One region of the Pseudomonas sp. HD6422 genome, then DNA from elsewhere that is predicted to be linked to it. Evidence: riboswitches for the same ligand, from Rfam matches in the RefSeq annotation. Region 1 holds a riboswitch; the other holds the start of a gene.
The links. Region 1 has a riboswitch for cobalamin ahead of cobW (cobalamin biosynthesis protein CobW). Riboswitches for the same ligand answer to the same signal wherever they lie in the genome.
Positions count from the first base shown of each region.

Region 2: it holds a riboswitch for cobalamin, as region 1 does, so the genes downstream of both, KY379_RS14495 (ABC transporter substrate-binding protein) here and cobW (cobalamin biosynthesis protein CobW) in region 1, are expected to answer to the same signal.

Region 1 covers NZ_JAHWIW010000034.1:27,444-33,591, reverse strand. The annotation lists gene KY379_RS21925 (DUF1272 domain-containing protein) at 157-399, opposite strand; gene cobM (precorrin-4 C(11)-methyltransferase) at 465-1,217, opposite strand; gene KY379_RS21915 (cobalamin biosynthesis protein) at 1,247-1,639, opposite strand; gene KY379_RS21910 (CbtA family protein) at 1,639-2,331, opposite strand; gene KY379_RS21905 (CbtB-domain containing protein) at 2,342-2,527, opposite strand; cobalamin riboswitch at 2,633-2,864, opposite strand; cobalamin riboswitch at 2,945-3,149, shown strand; gene cobW (cobalamin biosynthesis protein CobW) at 3,250-4,317, shown strand; gene cobN (cobaltochelatase subunit CobN) at 4,321-6,148, shown strand, end outside.
Region 2 covers NZ_JAHWIW010000017.1:103,966-110,113, reverse strand. The annotation lists gene lpxO (lipid A hydroxylase LpxO) at 1-615, shown strand, start outside; gene KY379_RS14510 (carboxymuconolactone decarboxylase family protein) at 694-1,038, shown strand; gene KY379_RS14505 (GNAT family N-acetyltransferase) at 1,117-1,686, shown strand; gene KY379_RS14500 (DUF1624 domain-containing protein) at 1,850-3,016, shown strand; cobalamin riboswitch at 3,044-3,242, shown strand; gene KY379_RS14495 (ABC transporter substrate-binding protein) at 3,356-4,366, shown strand; gene KY379_RS14490 (FecCD family ABC transporter permease) at 4,366-5,382, shown strand; gene KY379_RS14485 (ABC transporter ATP-binding protein) at 5,388-6,148, shown strand, end outside.

The DNA of each region.
Region 1 (6,148 bases):
GGCCGGCAGCGCGCAAGATACGGACATTCCTCCTCCTTAGTAATGGCGAGTATAGAACTGTGGAAATTCACACCATACTCTGTTGAAAAGCCCTACAAAGGACGAGGGAATGCTTAACCCCTTGCAGCACAGGGGCAAGACATCTTTACAGGGGTTTCAGAGGCACGAACCGTGGGGTTTGGATACGCGCGTGGAGGAGGCGGGGTTGTTACGCAAGGCCAGGCCCACTCGGCTTGGCCGGGCGACCAGTTGTCCCGCGCAATTGGGGCATTGGCCTTGCAATCTCTGCTCGGCGCAGCGACGACAGAACGTGCATTCGAACGAGCAGATCATGGCGTCGGGGCTATCGCCGGGCAGGTCGGTATCACAGCATTCGCAGTTGGGGCGCAGCTCCAGCATGGTAGAACTCCGTGGCATGGGCGGGAAGCTGGAGTCTGCTCTGGCCTGTAGACGCTTGGCAATCTTTAGTCACGGGGCCGGTACAGATGCGCGTGCCCGGCGCGATAAAGGGCCGAGTCGGCGAAGGCGGCATCGCCCAGCACCTGACCCACCAGAATCAGCGCGGTACGCCTAAAACCCTTGGCGGCCACCTGCTCGACGATGTCGTCGAGGCGACCGCGGACCCAGTCCTGATCCGGCCACGTGGCACGATGGATGACGGCGATCGGGCAGTCGCCGCCATAGTGCGGCAGCAGATCGGCGACGATCCGCCTGAGGTTCTTGATGCCCAAGTGGATGGCCAGCGTGGTGCGGTGACGCGCCAGGTCGGCCAGTTGCTCACCGGCTGGCATCGGCGAGGTGTCGCCGTAACGGGTCAGAATCACCGTCTGCGCCACTTCAGGCAGGGTCAGCTCGCAGCCGAGCAATGCTGCGCTGGCAGCGACGGCAGTGACCCCAGGGATGATCTGGTAGTCGATTCCCAGTTCGCGCAGGTGGCGGATCTGTTCGCCGATGGCGCCGTACAGGCTTGGATCGCCACTGTGCACCCGGGCGACATCCTGGCCCTTGTCGTGGGCTGCGCGGATCGCCGCGATGATTTGCTCCAGGTGCAGTTCGGCGCTATTGATCAGGGTTTCGGCCTGGTGCCCTTCGAGCACGGCCGCAGGCACCAGCGACCCCGCGTAGATGACCACCGGGCATTGGCGGATCAGGCGTTGTCCCTTGATCGTGATGAGTTCGGGGTCGCCTGGGCCTGCGCCAATGAAGTAAACAGTCATGGTGGATCCTTGAACGATGGGTGAGGCGATTATCGACCACGCGCCATGGCCAGGGTAGCCGGGCCGTGGACCTGGCGGGTGAGTACCAGGCTGGCCTGGCCTTCGACCTGCCAGGCCAGGGCCAAGGCCGCGCTTTCGGCTACGCCCCAACAGCCAGTGTGGAGGTGGGCGACGGCCGAGCGGTGGCTGAGCTGCGCCTCGAAGCGCTCGAGCGCAGGGGCGTCGAAATGCTGCAGCTGCAGGCCATGGCGCTCGGCGAGTTGCACCAGTGCAGGCTCGTTGGCCCTGGACGTCACGGTAGCGATGCCACATATCGCCGAAGGCGCCAAGCCATGGTCCTGCAACGCTTGTCGCAGCGCGCTTTCGAGGGTTTCCAGCGGACAGCCTCGGCGGCAACCGAGGCCGATGTACAGCGCCGTCATCAGGCCGGGTTGGCGCGACGATAGAGCCAAGCACTGAGCAGGCCCAGAGCCAGCCAGAACACGGCATTGGTCAGCCAGGAGGCGATCTTGAACTGGGTTTCCAGGTCCGCTGGCGCCAAGCTGGAATGATGTTCAGGTTGGGGCGCGCCGATGATATGGGGCAGTACCAGCAGCGCTGCACCGAGCGCCTTGAGCAGCCAGTGCTGACCGAACACCAGCAAGCCCAGGCCCACGGCAGTGGCGGCGGCGGTGCCGATCCACCAGGCCTGGCGCTGGCCGAGGTCAGCGGCGGCAGTCCCGGGCAGTTCCGGTGGCAGGCCCAGGGTCGGCGCCAGGCAGAACACGGCGAAGCCGGCCAGCCCCCACCAGGCGCCCGAGAGCGCGCGATTGGGTTCACGCAAGCTGTACAGTGCGGCAAGGATCAGGGCGAAGCCGACGGCTACCACCAAGTTGCCGCCGGTGGTGGCAACGATGCGCTGCCAACCGTCTTCGGGTGACCAGGCCTCGCTGTCGTGGCTGTGGGCGGCCGACGCTTCGTGGTCATGCTCGTGGTGCTCGCTCACTGGACCGGCGTTCTCATAGGTTTCGGCCTGGAGAATCAAGGGAGCGACCCAGAAGCTTTGCAGCAGGGTCAGCAAAAGAGCGGCGAGCAGGCCGCTGAACCCGGCGGTGCGGGCGATGCGCTTGATCATGCGGGCGGGCTCAGTGGCAGGGGAAGGCGGCGCTGTGACGCGTGTCGTGGGCGGCGTTGTGCACCGCTTCGATGTGCGAGAAGCCTGCGAAGTAGACCAGGCACAGGCCTAGCAGGCTGGCGCCGACAGCGACGACGAGGCGCTGGCTGAGGGAGCTGGGGGTGGCGACGCTGTGTTTGAGAGTGGTGACGGGCATGACGCATTCCTCTGCATTTATCTCAGGCAACAGGCGCGGCCGCCCCGGACGCATCAGCGCCTTGGGCCCCAGGAAAGGGGAATGCGACAGCGCCCGCCCTCCGCGGGGTGTACATGAACGCCAGGCCGGTCTCCGGGCTTACGAGGAGGAGCGTGGCTCCTGATGGGGTCACCTTCCCATGCCGAACTGCGTGGCACAGTGGTCAAGACCCTTCACTCGTCTACCGTTGCGGGGGCAGCACCGGAATGGTCGGGCCTGTTCGACATGTGTCGAGGGCCTGCGACGCACCGGTTTCCCGTTTCACCCCCGTAGGGGCACCTGAACGCAGGGCATAAGAAGAGCACGGGGCCGCAGTGGCGTCAACCACGACCCGGCACAATTTCCCCCGTCATCGGTTGACCCCCAGCCACCCCCCGCGTAGCCTTGCCGCTTCGAGGTTCTTCGGCCATGCCGAAGCTAAGATGGGAACGCGGTACAAGCCGCGGCTGCCCCCGCAACTGTAAGCACCCTTTGGATCGACACAGCCACTGCGCGACGGCGCGGGAAGGCGTCGTCCGCAAGCCCTGGATCACGGGGGCGACCGGTGCAAGCCAGGAGACCTGCCTCGAGGCGATTTCGACTTTCAACCGGGCGGGGTGATCCGGTGGCGAACGAGCCCAGCCGACCTGGCCCCGGGGCTGTCGTCCCGCATGCCCGCGCCAACCTGCCAAGGGCAACGCGACATGAAAACACTGGCCAAACTCCCCGTCACCATCGTCACCGGGTTCCTCGGCTCGGGCAAGACCACCTTGCTGCGCCACATGCTCGACAATGCCCAAGGCCGTCGTATCGCGGTCATCGTCAACGAATTCGGCGAACTGGGCATCGATGGGGAGATTCTCAAGCAATGCAGCATCGGCTGCACCGAAGAAGAAGCCAGCGGCCGGGTCTACGAGTTGGCCAACGGCTGCCTGTGCTGCACCGTGCAGGAGGAATTCTTCCCGGTGATGCGCGAGTTGGTGGCCCGCCGTGGCGACCTCGACCACATTCTCATCGAAACCAGCGGCCTGGCGCTGCCCAAACCGCTGGTTCAAGCGTTCCAGTGGCCGGAAATCCGCAACGCCTGCACCGTCGATGCCGTCATCACCGTGGTCGACAGCCCGGCCGTGGCCGCCGGCACCTTTGCCGCCTACCCGGATCAGGTCGATGCTCAGCGCAAGCTCGACCCTAACCTCGATCACGAGTCGCCGCTGCACGAACTGTTCGCCGACCAACTGGCCAGCGCCGACCTGGTGGTGCTGAACAAGGCCGACCTGATCGATGCACAGGGTCTGGCCAAAGTCCGTGCCGAGGTGGCGCAAGAGTTGCCGCCGGCAGTCAAGGTGATCGAGGCCGTCAGTGGCCGCTTGCCGCTGGAGGTATTGCTGGGCGTGGGGGCCGAGGCCGAAGCGCATATCGATGGCCGACGTACCCACCACGACAGCCATCATGACGGCGACGACCACGACGATCACGACCACGATGCCTTCGACTCCATTTCGATCGACCTGCCCGAGGCCGACGAGAGCCTGCTGCTCGACGCCCTGACTCAGCTCGTGGTCGAGTTCGGTATCCTACGTGCCAAAGGCTTCGCGGCCATTCCGGGCAAGCCGATGCGTCTGCTGGTGCAGGGCGTGGGGACGCGCTTCGACAAGCACTTCGATCGTGCCTGGCGTGCCGACGAACCGCGCATCACCCGACTGGTGCTGATTGGCCAGGACCTCGACGCCGCTCACCTGGAAGGGCGCCTGCGCCAGGCCCTGGGCGCCTGATCGATGCACCTGCTGCGGACCCAGCCCGGCGGCTTCGTGCCGGATGACAGCATTGCCGACCTTGGCCAGACTCCCGCCGAGCTGGTGATCCTCTGCAGCGGCGATTCGCACCTGGCGTTGCTCGCCGACACCGCCGAGCAATTGCCCGACGACTTTCCGACACTGCGCCTGGCCAATCCCATGCAGGTGCAGAACCACGCCTCGGTCGACCTCTACATCGACCAGGTGCTGCGTCACGCCAAGGTGATCCTGGTGTCGCTGCATGGCGGCGTCGGTTACTGGCGCTATGGGGTCGAGCAACTGGTCGAGCTGGCGGCCCAAGGCGTGCAACTGATCCTGGTGCCTGGCGACGATCGTCCGGACCCGGAGCTCACCGCGCTGGGCACGGTCGACCCGGCCCAGGCCGAGCGCCTCTGGCACTATCTGCGCCAGGGCGGCAAAGCCAATGCGCTCAATTTGTTCAACTGCATGGCCAGCCTGTGGCTGGGCAGGCAGTATCCCTGGTCAGAACCTCAGGCACTGCCGCGTACGGCCGTTTACCATCCGGCCAAAGGCAGCGCGACCCTGGAGCATTGGTACAGCCAGTGGCATCCGCAGCAACCCGTTGCAGCGCTGCTGTTCTACCGCTCACACCTGCAAGCTGCCAACACCGGCTTCATCGACGTGTTCTGCCAGCGCTTGCAGGCGGCGGGGCTCAATCCGCTGCCGGTGGCCCTGGCCAGCCTCAAGGAAAGCGCCTGCCTGGAGCAGCTTGAGCAGTGGCTGGAGGAGGTGGGGGCCGAAGTGGTGATCAACACCACGGGTTTTGCCCTGTCGAGCCCGCAACGTCCCAACCTGCGGCCGTTGCGCCGAGACATCCCGGTGCTGCAGGCCATTTGCGCCCAGGACAATCAGCCGGCGTGGGAGGTCAGCGAGCAGGGACTTGGCGCGCGCGATCTGGCCATGCATATCGTCCTGCCGGAGCTGGACGGGCGGATCATCACCCGGCCGGTCAGCTTCAAGGACCTGGCCTGGCGCAGCGAGCGCAGCCAGGCCGATGTCGTTTGCTACCGTGCTCACCCTGAGCGCATGGACTTCGTCGCCGAGCTGGCGCGGCGCTGGGTGGCCCTGGCCCGCCTGCCCAACGGGCAAAAGCGGGTGGCCCTGGTGCTCGCCAACTACCCGACCGGTGATGGCCGGATCGGCAATGGTGTCGGCCTGGACACCCCCGCAGCCGCTCTCAACATACTCGTAGCCTTGCGTGACGAAGGTTACCCGGTAGGCGACCTGCCCGACAGCGGCACCGGCCTGATCCATGCCTTGCTCGGTGGGGTGACCAACGATCTCGATCACCTGGACCTGCGCCCCTGCGCCCAGAGCCTGGCCCTGGCCGACTACCAGGCCATTTTCGCCCGCTTGCCCGAAGCCAACCGCCAAGCCGTGCTGGAGCGCTGGGGGCCACCTGAACAGGACCCTATGTACCGCAGCGGGCGATTGATGGTGGCCGGCCTGCGCTTTGGTCAGACCTTCGTCGGTATTCAGCCAGCACGGGGTTACCAGGTCGATCCCAGTGCGGTCTATCACGATCCTGACCTGGTGCCGCCCCACGCCTACCTGGCGTTTCACTTCTGGTTGCGCCACGTCTACGCCGCCGATGCAGTGATCCATGTCGGCAAGCACGGCAACCTCGAATGGCTGCCCGGCAAGGGCGTGGGACTGTCGGCACAGTGCTGGCCGGACGCACTGCTCGGGCCGTTGCCCAACGTCTATCCGTTCATCGTCAATGACCCGGGCGAGGGTGCCCAGGCCAAGCGCCGTACCCAGGCGGTGATCATCGACCACCTGATGCCGC
Region 2 (6,148 bases), on a different contig from region 1:
GTCGGCTTCAACTCGTTCTTCAAGACTGGCTGGAAGCGCTTCTACCTGAAGTGGTATGGCGAGAGCCACCCTTCGGCGATGAACCTGTGCCCACGCACCACCGAGCTGCTGCAAGGTATCGGTACGGTCAAGGCAGCGATGTTCGCCACCTTGCCGCCGGGTGCCAAGCTGGTTCGCCATCGCGACCCCTACGCCGGTTCCTATCGCTATCACCTGGGCCTGGATACGCCCAACGACGACGGCTGCTACATCGATGTGGACGGCGAGAAATATTCCTGGCGTGACGGTGAAGCGGTGATCTTCGACGAGACCTACATCCATTACGCCGCCAACACCACCGAACACAACCGCATCATCCTGTTCTGCGACATCGAGCGCCCGCTCAAGTACCGCTGGGCCACTGCTTTCAACCGCTGGTTCAGCCGTAACGTGATGTCCGCAGCAGCCGCACCCAACGATGCCAGCGACAAGACCGGCGGCATCAACCGTCTGTTCACCCGCATCTACAAGATCCGTGAGCGCGGCAAGGCCCTGAAAAAGCGCAACCGCACCCGCTATTACCTGGAAAAGTGGGCCGTCGTCGCTGCCCTGGTCCTGATCTTCATCTACATCTGATACCCACCCGGGCGGCTCCGCCGCCCACCATCGTCTAGCCTGAAAGCTCACCCTCCCCAACCGCACAAGGTGAAGACGATGAGCATGATGGACTGGGACGCCTACCGTAAGCAGTTGATGGCCGGCATCGGCGATCTCAAGCAGTTGTCCCCCGACACCGTCGCTGGCTACATGACCGCCAGCGGCGCCGGCGCCAAGACCAACCATCTGGACGCCAAGACCCGCGAACTGATCTCCCTGGCCGTCGCGGTGACCACGCGCTGCGATGGCTGCATCGCGGTGCACTCGCAACAGGCGGTCAAGCACGGCGCCACTCGCGAAGAAATCGCCGAAGCCCTCGGCGTGGCCGTGGCGATGAACGCTGGTGCCGCGCTGGTGTACTCGGCGCGCGCAATGGATGCAGTGGGCAAGGCCGACGGCTGAGCCGGATTAGCGTCGCCACCCTTGCGTGGCGGCGCCTGCCGACCCAGACTTGGCGCCCCAGCCATTGCAGGTAATGCCATGACCCTTCTACGCCCCATGACCCCAGACGACTTCGAACGATTCTGGCCAACCTTCCAGGCCGTGATCCAGGCCTGCGAAACCTATGCCCTTGCTCCTGACATGAGCTTCGAACAGGCTCGCCGGCACTGGCTGGAACTGCCCCTGCACAGCTGGGTGGCCGAACAGGACGGCGAATTGCTCGGCGCCTATTACCTCAAGGCCAATGCCGCTGGCCCCGGCAGCCATGTCGGCAACTGCGGCTATGTGGTCTGCGAAGCTGCCCGTGGGCGTGGGGTGGCACGATTGATGTGCGAACACTCGCAGAAACAGGCGCGCCAGGAGGGCTTTCTGGCCTTGCAGTTCAACTCGGTGGTGGCCAGCAACGAAGTGGCCGTGGCGCTCTGGCAGAAGCTCGGCTTCGAGACCGTCGGCCGCTTGCCCAAGGCGTTTCGTCATGCCCGCCTGGGGCTGGTGGATTGCCTGGTGATGTACAAGTGGCTGGCAGACGAGCCGGTGGTGGAAAAGCCGCCGTTGCTGATCGGGCGCAAGAACATCGAGGCCCGGGTGTCGCGCCGGCGCGGACGCTAACCGCGCCAAGACCCTTGAACCCATCCCACTGAAACCGCAGAACCTGATGATTTGGCTGACATTTCCCAGAGGTCGCCGGGGAGGAAATGGAGCTACCACAGCTCACTTTATTGTTATAAGATAACGTTTCACTTGATATTCATTCCTGACTGCGACCTCACCCATGACAAGCGCCTCAGCCACGCCCACCCTGCTCACCCAGCGCCTGCAGAGCATCGATGCCCTGCGCGGCCTGGTCATCCTGTTCATGCTGCTGGACCACGTCCGCGATACCTTCTTTCTGCATCGCCAGGTCAGCGATCCAATGACCATCGACGCCACCGAGCCTTCGTTGTTCTTCAGCCGAACCCTGGCGCACCTGTGCGCCCCAGTGTTCGTCCTGCTCACCGGGCTGTCGGCCTGGCTGTACGGCGAGAAGCATCAGGGCCGTAGCGATGTGTCGGCCTTTCTGTTCAAGCGCGGACTGTTCCTGGTGGTACTGGAGTTCACCCTGGTCAACTTCGCCTGGACCTTCCAGTTCCCCCCCAGCGTCATCTACTTGCAGGTGATCTGGGCCATCGGCATCAGCATGATCGCCCTGTCGCTGCTGGTATGGCTGCCGCGCCCCGCGCTGCTTGCTATCGGCGTCCTGATCGTGGCTGGGCACAACCTGCTCGATGGTCTGCACTTCGGCGCGGAGTCCGCGCTGCACGTACCCTGGGCGATTCTGCATGACCGTGGCTGGCTGGAAGTCTCCGAGGCGATGCGCCTGCGCACGTCCTACCCCGTGCTGCCCTGGATCGGCGTGATCGCCCTGGGCTATGGTCTGGGGCCCTGGTTCGCCCGTGGCAGCGCGGCCGACCGACGCCAGCAGCGGCTGCTGGTGGTCGGCCTGGTCGCCCTGGCCGGCTTCGTTCTGCTGCGCTTGCTCAACGGGTACGGTGAGGCGCCCTGGAGTGTCTACCCCGACTTCACCCACACCGCGATGAGCTTCTTCAACATCACCAAATACCCACCGTCCCTGTTGTTCCTCACCCTGACCCTCGGCTGTGGGCTGTTGCTGCTGCGCGCCTTCGAACGTGCAGGCGCGGTGCGCTGGATCGGTATGCTGGCGGTATTCGGCGCAGCCCCGATGTTCTTCTACTTGTTGCACCTGTACGTACTCAAGTTGCTGTACGTGACCTGCGTGGCGCTGTTCGGGCTGAACCACGGCGACTACTTCGGGTTCGATGGCATCGCCTCGGTGTGGCTGATGGCGTTGCTGTTAACAGCGGTGCTGTACCTGCCGGTACGCAGCTTCGCTCGCCTCAAGGCACGCCGACGCGACATCCGCTGGCTCAAGTACTTCTGAAATGCGTTTCACCGAGCGGCCGGATGGTCTACCATGCGGCCCGCCGGTTTCCACCACGGAATTAATAGGGAATCCCCGACTCGCCCAGGCGAGTCAAACGGAACTGCCCCCGCAACTGTAGGTGCCGAGCCCGCTCCATCGATGCCACTGGATCTCCGATCCGGGAAGGCTGGAGCTGGGCGATGACGCACCAGTCAGGAGACCTGCCGGCCTACATTCACCAACCGGCGGGGTGTCCGGGATTGGCCATCTGTACCGGTGCCGTTCGCCTTTGCGCGCGCGCTGGCGATGCCTGTCCGTGGGTTCCTCCGTGAACTGTCCGATAGGAGATCGACCAGCATGCTGCCACGTTTCGCCACTTTGCTTGCCGGACTGAGTCTGACCGGTATGGCCCAGGCGGCCGCCACCCACTACCCGCTGAGCGTGCCCAACTGCACCACCACGCAGACCTTCACCCAAGCCCCCGAGCGCGTGGTCACCATCGGCCAGGCCGGCACCGAAATGCTGTATGCGCTAGGCCTTGGCGAGAAGCTGGTCGGTACCTCTTTGTGGTTCAACAACGTGCTGCCGGAGTACAAGGCACTCAACGACAAGGTCGAGCGCCTGGCCGACAACGACCCGAGCTTCGAAGCCGTGGTCGGCAAGCGCCCGCAGTTGGTGGCGGTACAGTTCGAATGGATGGTCGGCGCCCAAGGCGTGGTCGCCACCCGTGAGCAATTCGACGAACTGCACATCCCCACCTACCTGCTGCCTTCGGACTGCGAAGGCAAGGACAACCTGGTCGGTGCCGACGGCACTCGCTTGCAGGCATTCCAGGTCGACAGCATCTACAAGAGCATCAGTCAGTTGGCCGAGATCTTCGATGTGCAAGCGCGGGGCGAGGCGCTCAACGCCGATCTGCAACAGCGCCTGGCCAGCGCCCGCCAGCAATTGGCCGGCAAGGACCTGAGCGATACCTCGGCGCTGTTCTGGTTCTCCAGCGCCGACCTCGACATCGACCCCTACGTGGCCGGACGCCAGGGCGTGGCCGACTTCATGCTGCGTACCCTGGGCGTACGCAACGTGGTCGAGTCGACCGAGGAATGGCCGAGCGTGGGCTGGGAAACCCTGGCCAAGGCCAATCCCACCTGGCTGATCATCGCGCGCATGGACCGCCGTCGCTTCCCCGCCGACGACTACCAAAAGAAGCTCGAATTCCTCCGCAGCGACCCGGTCACCCGCAACATGGACGCGGTGAAGAACGACCGCATCATCATCCTCGACGCTGACGCCATGCAGGCAGGCATTCGCCTGTTCCGTGGCCTGCAAACACTCGCGGCAGCGTTCGCCAGCGGTAAAGCGACACCGTGATGAGCCGTTCGTTGACCGCCTTCTTCCTGGCCCTGCTGGCGCTGCTCGCCGCCCTGCTGGTGGGCACCGCCATCGGCGAGAGCAATCTGGCCCCGGAGGTGGTTTACCGGGTGCTGGCCAACCATCTGTGGCAGGCCGGCTACCCGGTCGACCCCATCGATGCCGGCATCGTCTGGAACTACCGCCTCACCCGCACGCTGGTCGCGGCCGCTTGCGGCGCCGGCCTGGCCACCTGCGGCGTGATCCTCCAGGCATTGCTGCGCAACCCGCTGGCGGAGCCTTACCTGCTGGGTCTGTCGGCAGGCGCCTCGACCGGTGCGGTGTTGGTGGGCCTGCTGGGTTGGGGCAGCATTGCCTTGAGCTTGTCCGGTGGAGCCTTCATCGGCGCGCTGGCAGCGTTCATTCTGGTGTTGGTACTGGCCCGCGCGGCCGGCCCAAGCAGCAACAACGCCCAGGTGATACTCGCCGGCATTGCCGGGTCGCAATTGTTCAACGCCCTGACCGCCTTCCTGATCACCAAGTCGGCGACGGCCGAGCAAGCGCGGGGCATCCTGTTCTGGCTGCTGGGCAACCTCAGTGGCGTGCGCTGGCCTTCGGTATGGCTGGCCCTGCCGGTGGCGCTAGGCGGCCTGATGGTGTGCCTGTGGCACCGCCGCGCCCTGGATGCCTTCACCTTCGGGACGGACTCCGCCGCCTCGCTGGGCATTCCCGTACGCCGTACTCAATTGCTGCTGATCAGTTGCGCGGCGCTGGTCACCGCAGTGATGGTCTCGATCGTCGGCGCCATCGGTTTCGTCGGACTGGTCATCCCGCATGCCTTGCGTCTTTTGCTCGGTCCCGGCCACAGTCGCCTGCTGCCGGCCAGCGCGTTGGGCGGTGCGCTGTTCCTGATCGCCGCCGACGTACTGTCACGCACGTTGATTGCCGGCCAGGTGATCCCCGTCGGCGTGGTCACCGCGTTGATCGGCGCGCCGGTGTTCGCACTGATCCTGGTCAGCCGACGGAGGCAGCCATGACCCTTATGCCCACCCCAGACATCGCCCCTCTCGGCTGTGCCAGGCTCGGCCTTGAGTTGAGTGGTCGAGCGGTGCTGTGCGACATCGATCTCGAGGTGATCCCCGGTGAAACGCTGGGTATCGTCGGCCCCAATGGCTCAGGCAAATCCTCGCTACTCAAACTTCTGGCTGGTCTGCGCGCCCCCACCAGCGGCGGCGTAACGCTGCTCGGCGAGCCACTGGCCGGCATGCCTCGGCGGCGTATCGCCCAGGCCCTGGCACTGGTCGAGCAACAAGCGGACACCCTCGATGCCATCAGCGTCTACGACGCCGTCGCCCTTGGCCGCACGCCCTGGCTGTCGGCGCTGGCACCGTTCTCCCAGGAGGACCACGCCATCGTCGAACAGGCGCTGCTCGATGCCGATGCCCTGCATCTGCGGGCCAGGATCTGGAGCTCGTTGTCCGGCGGCGAGCGCCAGCGGGTGCATATCGCCCGCGCCCTGGCCCAGCGCCCACGGGTGCTGTTGCTCGACGAGCCGACCAATCACCTGGACATCCAGCACCAACTCGGCCTGCTGCGCCAGGTACAAGCACTCCCGGTGACCACGCTGGTCGCGCTGCACGACCTCAACCAGGCCCTGACCTGCGACCGCCTCGCAGTGCTGGACCAGGGCCGACTGGTGGCCCTTGGCAAGCCGTCGGACGTGCTCACCCCCACGCGTCTGCTGAGCACCTTCGGCGTTCACGCGCATTACCTCACCGACCCTTTTGATGGCGCGCGCATCTT